DNA from 2 places in the Paenibacillus rhizovicinus genome. Region 1 is predicted to be linked to the other one. Evidence: a T-box and tRNA genes for the amino acid it is inferred to sense, from the RefSeq annotation. Region 1 holds a T-box; the other holds one or more tRNA genes.
The links. The T-box of region 1 lies ahead of ileS (isoleucine--tRNA ligase). A T-box ahead of a tRNA ligase gene usually reads a tRNA of that ligase, here a tRNA-Ile.
Positions count from the first base shown of each region.

Region 2: it encodes a tRNA-Ile, which carries the amino acid that the T-box ahead of ileS (isoleucine--tRNA ligase) is inferred to sense. The anticodon was not compared.

Region 1 covers NZ_CP048286.1:1,188,257-1,192,655, forward strand. The annotation lists gene ileS (isoleucine--tRNA ligase) at 1-1,975, opposite strand, end outside; T-box leader at 2,038-2,383, opposite strand; gene GZH47_RS05535 (DivIVA domain-containing protein) at 2,455-2,946, opposite strand; gene GZH47_RS05540 (YlmH family RNA-binding protein) at 3,041-3,823, opposite strand; gene GZH47_RS05545 (YggT family protein) at 3,820-4,062, opposite strand; gene GZH47_RS05550 (cell division protein SepF) at 4,091-4,399, opposite strand, start outside.
Region 2 covers NZ_CP048286.1:4,534,034-4,538,432, reverse strand. The annotation lists gene GZH47_RS20385 (helix-turn-helix domain-containing protein) at 1-125, shown strand, start outside; gene GZH47_RS20380 (VOC family protein) at 157-660, shown strand; tRNA gene GZH47_RS20375 (tRNA-Gly) at 853-923, opposite strand; tRNA gene GZH47_RS20370 (tRNA-Pro) at 936-1,012, opposite strand; tRNA gene GZH47_RS20365 (tRNA-Arg) at 1,041-1,117, opposite strand; tRNA gene GZH47_RS20360 (tRNA-Gly) at 1,124-1,198, opposite strand; tRNA gene GZH47_RS20355 (tRNA-Leu) at 1,202-1,288, opposite strand; tRNA gene GZH47_RS20350 (tRNA-Lys) at 1,302-1,374, opposite strand; tRNA gene GZH47_RS20345 (tRNA-Thr) at 1,386-1,461, opposite strand; tRNA gene GZH47_RS20340 (tRNA-Asp) at 1,507-1,583, opposite strand; tRNA gene GZH47_RS20335 (tRNA-Met) at 1,626-1,702, opposite strand; tRNA gene GZH47_RS20330 (tRNA-Val) at 1,729-1,804, opposite strand; tRNA gene GZH47_RS20325 (tRNA-Glu) at 1,881-1,955, opposite strand; tRNA gene GZH47_RS20320 (tRNA-Ser) at 1,975-2,065, opposite strand; tRNA gene GZH47_RS20315 (tRNA-Asn) at 2,070-2,145, opposite strand; tRNA gene GZH47_RS20310 (tRNA-Ala) at 2,163-2,238, opposite strand; tRNA gene GZH47_RS20305 (tRNA-Ile) at 2,252-2,328, opposite strand; rRNA gene GZH47_RS20300 (23S ribosomal RNA) at 2,444-4,399, opposite strand, start outside.

The sequences.
Region 1 (4,399 bases):
TGGAAGCATAGAGCGCGAAGAACGCATGCGTATTCACGATCGTATCGATGACTTTCGACTTCGCTTCGCCGACGATGCCGCGGGAGAAACGCTTGCTGTTCCAAGGTGCGCTATCGGCGAGCAAGGCCCAGCGGAACGCGTCGGTGCCGTATTCATTGATGATTTCCCAAGGATCGATGACGTTGCCCTTGGATTTGGACATCTTCTGTCCGTTCTCGTCCAGGATATGCCCCGTCGAGATAACCGCTTTATACGGCGCCTTGCCGTTGTACAACGTAGAAACAGCCAAGAGACTGAAGAACCAGCCGCGGGTTTGGTCGATACCTTCGCAGATAATATCCGCCGGATATTGCTCGGCAAACGTCTGCTGCTTCTCGAACGGCTGATGATATTGCGCGAACGGCATGGAGCCGCTGTCGAACCATACGTCTACCACTTCGGAAGTGCGCGTCATGACGCCGCCTTCGCAGTGCGGACAGTGCAGCTTCACTTCATCCACGTACGGCTTGTGAAGCTCGATATTTTCCGAGATCGGCGTAACGGACCGCGCTGCCAGATCCGCGCGGCTGCCCGGCGAATGCTGACCGCCGCATTTGTCGCAGATCCATACGTTCAGCGGCGTACCCCAGTAGCGGTTACGGCTGATGTTCCAATCGACGAGATCCTCGAGGAATTTGCCGAAGCGGCCCTCGCGGATATGGCCTGGATACCAGTCGACTTGGCTGTTGTTGGCGATGAGCTGGTCTTTAACAGCCGTCGTCTCGATGAACCAGCTGTCCGTTGCGTAGTAGATAAGCGGCGTTTTGCAGCGCCAGCAGAACGGATAGCTGTGCTCGTAACGTTCTTTGGAGAACAAGAGTCCGCGCTCGCTCAGCATTTTCACGATGTCGACGTCGCACTCTTTCACGAAACGACCTGCAAGATCCGTAACGGCTTCCACGTAACGGCCGGCATTGTCGACCACGTTCAGGAAGCTGACTCCGTTCTGGCGGGCAACCTTATAGTCGTCGTCGCCGTGCGCCGGCGCGATATGAACGATACCCGTACCGCTCGTATCGCTGACGAAATCGCCAGGGATGATGAAATGTCCGTTCTCCACCGTTGCATACCGGAACGGAGGCTCGTAGTTCAAGTTCAGCAGTTCCGCGCCTTTCAGAGTGGATTGTACAACGTATTCGCTGCCTTTCATGACGCTCTCGACCAGCGCTTCCGCGACGATATACACTTCGCCGTCTTTGAGTACGCGCGCGTAAGTCAGATTGGGATTGACCGCCAGCGCTACGTTCGCAGGAAGCGTCCATGGCGTCGTCGTCCATGCCAGCACGTATTCGTTGCTGTCTTGAAGCTTGAATTTCACCGTCGCGCTGAGATCCTTCACGTCCTCGTAGCCTTGCGCCACTTCGTGGGAGCTGAGCGTTGTTTGGCAGCACGGGCAGTACGGACTAACCCGGTGACCGCGGTAGAGCAGGCCTTTGCCGTGGATCGAAGACAGAATATGCCAGACGCTCTCCACGTAATCGTTATTCAGCGTGATGTACGGATCATCCAAATTCGTCCAGTAGCCGATCGCTTCCGTCAATTCGCGCCATTGGCGCTCGTATTCGAAGACGCTGTCTTTGCATTTCTTAATAAACGCCTCGACGCCGTAATTCTCGATTTCCTGTTTGCCGGAGATGCCGAGCTGCTTCTCCACGCCAAGCTCAACGGGAAGACCATGGGTATCCCAGCCTGCTTTACGGACGACCCGGTAGCCATCCATCGTCTTGAACCGACAGATGAAGTCCTTGATAACGCGACCGAGCACGTGCCCGATATGCGGCGCGCCGTTTGCGGTCGGCGGTCCTTCATAGAATACGAAATTCGGTTTGCCTTCCCGGCTGTCGATGGACTGCTGGAACGTGTTGTCCTCTCTCCACTTGCTTAATACCCGCATATCGCGGCTTCTGGCCTTTTCTTTGACATCGATCCGTTGCATATCCGTCTACCCCTTTCAACTTTTGAAATTAGCGCTGAACAACAAAAAAAGCCCCGCCCCCGTAAAGGGACGAGACTTGGCTCGCGATACCACCCTTGTTCCGATTTTCGTCGAGCCGTGCGCTCTCCCTTCAGGAAGGCAAACACGGCGCCGCGCAGCCCTGATCGCGAACTTCGTTCGCTGCTCGGGTATGCAACCTAATCGGCACCTTAGTCACGGATGCTGACTGCCATCCGAGTTCCAGGTAACGGAGGAAACCCGGCGGTGCTTACTGCCTGCGTCAACACGCAAGGTTCTGCATCGCTTCTCGGAGAGGATATTCGGCAATCGTCCGAACGCCGGCTTTCAGCAAATACCGGCTCTCTGGGGAACATTCGACTGCGTACTCGTTCTCGTCAACGAAATCATCGTATAAATTGATTATTACCATTTATACGCCATAACTAAACATTTGTCAAACAATTCGCGCCCAATGCACGTTAGCCGCGAATATCGTTTGCAATAGCAGGCGGGCCGTCTAAGATATCCCAGCTTTCTTGAGCCAGCAGCTCCAGCTGCGCTTCCACCAGCGTCCGGAACCGGGCACGGTAGATTGAAGCTTGTTTCCGCAGCTCTTCGACTTCGAGCGCCACTTTGCGGGATTTGTTGAGCGAGTCGTTAATGATGCGGTCTGCGTTCTTCTCCGCTTCCTTCACGATCAGCTGTGCTTCCTTCTTCGCATTGTTGCGAACTTCGTCTGCCGCTTCCTGCGCCACGATGATCGTCTTGCTGAGCGTTTCTTCGATATTCGAGAAGTGGTTTAGTTTCTCTTGCAGCGCCAGCGCTTGATTCTGAATCTCTTTGTTCTCGCGAATCAGCGCTTCGTAGTCCTTAATGACCTGGTCGAGAAATTCATTCACTTCATCCTCATCGTACCCGCGAAGACGTCTGCCAAATTCCTTGTTATGTATGTCCAATGGCGTTAACGGCATTGGCGCACCTCCTGAATGTTTACAAGTTTCAAGGGCAGATCACCCCATTTGTACATTCTAATTTCGACAGATCGAGCCATATTCCTGCAAAGTATTAGATAATTTTGCCGATCTTGACCCTGATTCTTCCTTTTTTCGTAATCCCTTCGACGACAAGCACTTTAAACCGTCCCAGCCCCTGCATGGAGACGACGTCGCCTTCCTTAAGCTGCGTGGAAGGATCCTCTTCGACCTTCCAATTCACGCGGCATCTTCCTGCGCGGATCGGATCCACGATCTTCGTCCGGCTGATACGGTGAACGTCGCTGCTAATGCCGTCCAGACGCAAAGAAGCCACCGACAGGTTCATCTCCTCCATGGCCGAAACGGCGGGACGCAGTCGTTCCAATGGCAGGATGTCCGTCAGGACGTGAACGCGGTGGACTTGGCGCAAATGGATATTGATATAATCGGCAATTTCTTCGGCTACGAGACAATGGCAGAAATCCTCATGCACATGAAGATCCCCGATCCGGTCCCGCTTAATGCCAAGGCCCAGCAGCGCGCCTAAGTAATCGCCGTGATCAAGCTCCAGATGTCCTTGCGTGCCGCCGGTCACTTCGATCAGCGCGATTCGCGCCGGTTCGTCATCGAGCTGCCTGTAATCCGGTGCGAGGATGGCTCTCACTCGTTCCGCCCCCTCGTAGCCGCCGAACAGCCTTATCTGCGTATCCGGGCTGCGGTTGACAAGCGAAACGACGATTTCCGCCTGCCTCGGATCGAGGAAATCGGTCAGCTTCATTTCGTGGGCATAAGCGGCGCGATCCACCCACTCCGACGCACGGTCCACGAACGGCCGCTCGTCAGGATGGAAATGAACGTATATATCGTTCTTCATACGAACATTTCAACGATCGCAATCAGGCCGCGGGCGACGAAACGAAGAGCGAACAGCGCCACGATCGGCGAAATGTCGAGCACGCCGCCGATTGAAGGGATGAATCTGCGGAATGGCGCCAAATAGGGTTCAACCAGCTTGCTAAGCAGCGCGCCGATAAAGCTGTCACGCAGTCCGGGCAGCCAAGAAAGCAGCACGTATGCGATAATCATATACTGGTAGATCAGAGCTAAATCCATTATTAAACTCGAAACAGTCAACTCAAGGTCACCTCGTTCTATTGTAGTCTTGCTCCTCTGTCAGCATTTCCGTAATCGCACCTTGAATTTCGACCGTATCCGGCGTACAAAGAAAAATATTAGGACCCAGCTTCGAGATGCCGCCGTTCAGGGCGTATATCGTGCCGCTCAGAAAATCAACGATCCGCACGGCTTGATCCGAGCGTACGCGCTGCAAGTTTACGACGACCGAGCGGCGCGAACGAAGATGATCCGCAATGTCCTGCGCTTCTTCATAGGAACGCGGCTCGTTCAGAATGACGCGAACGTTCTTCTGCGAATGTATGCTGACGATATT
Region 2 (4,399 bases), 3.3 Mb from region 1:
ATCGGCTGGACGAAGGGCGCCAATGGTACGCGGAATATCGCGCCTTGCCTGGCATGGATGTTGAACGGGATACCATTGTGAGCATTTATCTGCCTATCCGGCCATCGAGGGAGCATCACCCATGAACACCCAAAGAAAAGATAACGGAGGTCAGTCATGAGCCAACTGCCGAAGCATCGACCCGACCCGGAAAGTTACCGGCCGTTAATCGTGCCGGCTTCATTCAAAATCATTCAGGGAGGCATGTCCGTGAATCAACCGCATGCAACAAACGAAGGCGCCTTGCCCGTAAGTCCCGTGAAAAATAAAGTCGGCAGTTATTTCGTCCCCGTGCGCGACATCGAGAAATCCCGCAGCTGGTATTGTCGGGTACTCGCCTTAGACGAGAACAGCTGCGAAATTATCGGCGGCCACCTGTGCCCGCTGCCAATGGAAGGCACGGGACTCATCCTGGATACGATGCCAATGTGGGGCGGAGAAGAACCGGGCGGCGCGCCGTCCATCTCGACGCCGGCATTTATGCTGTTGACCGCCGACCTGCAAGGGTCGCTCGACTACATGAAACAGCTCGGCGTCGAGCTGGTGACGGAGATCATGCATGACCACTGGTTCGTAGTCAAAGATCCGGACGGCAATAAACTGATGATCTGCCGTGAATAAATGGTAGTGTTCACAGGTCCACTGACGGGTCGTCCAAGTCAGAAATAATTTGCCCCCTCTGATTGCAGCGACTTCCCCAACATCACACGCTCACGGACCGCACGTCCTCCACTCAGCTTTAAGCCGCCAATAGCAGCCGAAAACAACAAAAAGCCTTTTATCCAACGGGATAAAAGGCTTCTTATAAATGAAAGCGGGTGATGGGAATCGAACCCACGCTATTAGCTTGGAAGGCTAAAGTTCTACCATTGAACTACACCCGCATGATAAGGAAATGGTCGGGATGACACGATTTGAACATGCGACCCCCTGGTCCCAAACCAGGTGCTCTACCAAGCTGAGCTACATCCCGTTAACGCATGAAACGCTTGATTAAAAAATGGCGCGCCCTGAGAGATTCGAACTCCCGGCCTTTTGATTCGTAGTCAAACGCTCTATCCAGCTGAGCTAAGGGCGCAAAATATGGAGCGGAAGACGGGAATCGAACCCGCGACCCTCGCCTTGGCAAGGCGATGCTCTACCGCTGAGCCACTTCCGCAATTGGTGCGGTCAAGAGGACTCGAACCTCCACGTCATTGCTGACACTAGAACCTGAATCTAGCGCGTCTGCCAATTCCGCCATGACCGCAAAACAAGAAAAGTGAGTCATGTAGGATTCGAACCTACGACACCCTGATTAAAAGTCAGGTGCTCTACCAACTGAGCTAATGACTCGAACAAAAAAATGGTGCCGGCGATAGGAGTCGAACCCACGACCTACTGATTACAAGTCAGTTGCTCTACCAACTGAGCTACACCGGCATGATGCGAAACATATTGAAACGCCTATTGAGCAAGTGAATTAAATGGCGGAGCCGACGGGATTCGAACCCGCGGTCTCCTGCGTGACAGGCAGGCATGTTGGGCCACTACACCACGGCTCCGTATAAACATTCACTTCGGAACTTGTCCGAACTTGTCTCAATTGGTTGCGGGGGCAGGATTTGAACCTGCGGCCTTCGGGTTATGAGCCCGACGAGCTACCGGGCTGCTCCACCCCGCGTCATTTCAAGCCTAGCTATGCATTTATGGTGGAGGCTGACGGGATCGAACCGCCGACCCTCTGCTTGTAAGGCAGATGCTCTCCCAGCTGAGCTAAGCCTCCATAAAGTTTAACCCCGGGGTCCCCGAAAAGTACTCGGATTAACCTGCAGCGCATTACTTCACTTTTGGGGGTAAATTGGTGACCCGTAGGGGACTCGAACCCCTGTTACCTCCGTGAAAGGGAGGTGTCTTAACCACTTGACCAACGGGCCTTATTCCTTGAAACAAATCTGGCGGAGAAGGAGGGATTCGAACCCTCGCACCACTTACGCAGTCTAACCCCTTAGCAGAGGGTCCCCTTGAGCCACTTGGGTACTTCTCCATATTGGCTCCCCGAACAGGACTCGAACCTGTGACAACTCGATTAACAGTCGAGTGCTCTACCAACTGAGCTATCAGGGAATAGGTGAAACAAGTATTGGTGGAGCCAAGCGGGATCGAACCGCTGACCTCCTGCTTGCAAGGCAGGCGCTCTCCCAGCTGAGCTATGGCCCCGTAAAGGAAGATATGGTTGGCCTTAGTGGACTCGAACCACCGACCTCACCCTTATCAGGGGTGCGCTCTAACCAGCTGAGCTAAAGGCCAATAAAAAACCCACTGCAAGGTGGGATTCTCTTTAAATGGTTATAGAGATAACACCTTGAAAACTGGATACGAATCCTTGCAGAACATTTAGCTGGTTGTCTCTGGGTAGAGACGTTAGGATAAGCCCTCGACCGATTAGTATTCGTCAGCTCCACGCATTGCTGCGCTTCCACCTCGAACCTATCAACCTCGTCGTCTTCAAGGGGTCTTACATACTGGGAAATCTCATCTTGAGGGGGGCTTCACGCTTAGATGCTTTCAGCGCTTATCCCGTCCGCACTTGGCTACCCAGCGATGCTCCTGGCGGAACAACTGGTACACCAGCGGTGCGTCCATCCCGGTCCTCTCGTACTAAGGACAGCTCCTCTCAAATTTCCTGCGCCCACGACAGATAGGGACCGAACTGTCTCACGACGTTCTGAACCCAGCTCGCGTACCGCTTTAATGGGCGAACAGCCCAACCCTTGGGACCTACTTCAGCCCCAGGATGCGATGAGCCGACATCGAGGTGCCAAACCTCCCCGTCGATGTGGACTCTTGGGGGAGATAAGCCTGTTATCCCCAGGGTAGCTTTTATCCGTTGAGCGATGGCCCTTCCATGCGGTACCACCGGATCACTAAGCCCGACTTTCGTCCCTGCTCGACTTGTAGGTCTCGCAGTCAAGCTCCCTTATGCCTTTGCACGCTACGAATGATTTCCAACCATTCTGAGGGAACCTTTGGGCGCCTCCGTTACATTTTAGGAGGCGACCGCCCCAGTCAAACTGCCCACCTGACACGGTCCCTGTACCGGATTACGGTACCAGGTTAGAACTCCGATACGATCAGGGTGGTATCCCAACGATGCCTCCACCGAAGCTGGCGCTCCGATTTCTAAGGCTCCCACCTATCCTGTACAGATCGTACCAAAGTCCAATATCAAGCTGCAGTAAAGCTCCATGGGGTCTTTCCGTCTTGTCGCGGGTAACCTGCATCTTCACAGGTATTAAAATTTCACCGGATCTCTCGTTGAGACAGCGCCCAAGTCGTTACGCCATTCGTGCGGGTCAGAATTTACCTGACAAGGAATTTCGCTACCTTAGGACCGTTATAGTTACGGCCGCCGTTTACTGGGGCTTCGGTTCATAGCTTCGCCTTGCGGCTAACCACTCCCTTAACCTTCCAGCACCGGGCAGGCGTCAGCCCGTATACTTCGCCTTACGGCTTCGCACAGACCTGTGTTTTTGCTAAACAGTCGCTTGGGCCTTTTCACTGCGGCCCCCTCGGGCTATTCACCCTACCGAGGCACCCCTTCTCCCGAAGTTACGGGGTCATTTTGCCGAGTTCCTTAACGAGAGTTCTTCCGAGCGCCTTAGCATACTCTGCTCGACTACCTGTGTCGGTTTGCGGTACGGGCACCTTCCCTGGCTAGAGGCTTTTCTTGGCAGCCTGAACTCATGACCTTCGCTACTGCAATTTTCGCTCCCCATCACAGCCCAGCCTTAACGATGTGCGGATTTGCCTACACATCAGCCTCACTGCTTGGACGGACATCCATCAGTCCGCGTCACTATCCTTCTGCGTCACCCCATTGCTCGTAACGGCTTACGGTGGTACAGGAATATCAACCTGTTGTCCTTCGACTACGCCTTTCGGCCTCGCCTTAGGTCCCGACTTACCCTGAGCGGACGAGCCTTCCTCAGGAATCCTTAGTCTTACGGCGGACAAGATTCTCACTTGTCTTTTCGTTACTCATACCGGCATTCTCACTCGTGTACGGTCCACCAGTCCTTACGGTCTGACTTCAGTCTGTACACGACGCTCCCCTACCCCTGATGCAAAGCATCAAGCCATAGCTTCGGTGGTGTGTTTAGCCCCGTTACATTTTCGGCGCAGAGTCACTCGACCAGTGAGCTATTACGCACTCTTTAAATGGTGGCTGCTTCTAAGCCAACATCCTGGTTGTCTTTGCAACTCCACATCCTTTCCCACTTAACACACACTTGGGGACCTTAGCTGATGGTCTGGGCTGTTTCCCTCTTGACAATGGATCTTAGCACTCACTGTCTGACTCCCGGATATAAGTACATGG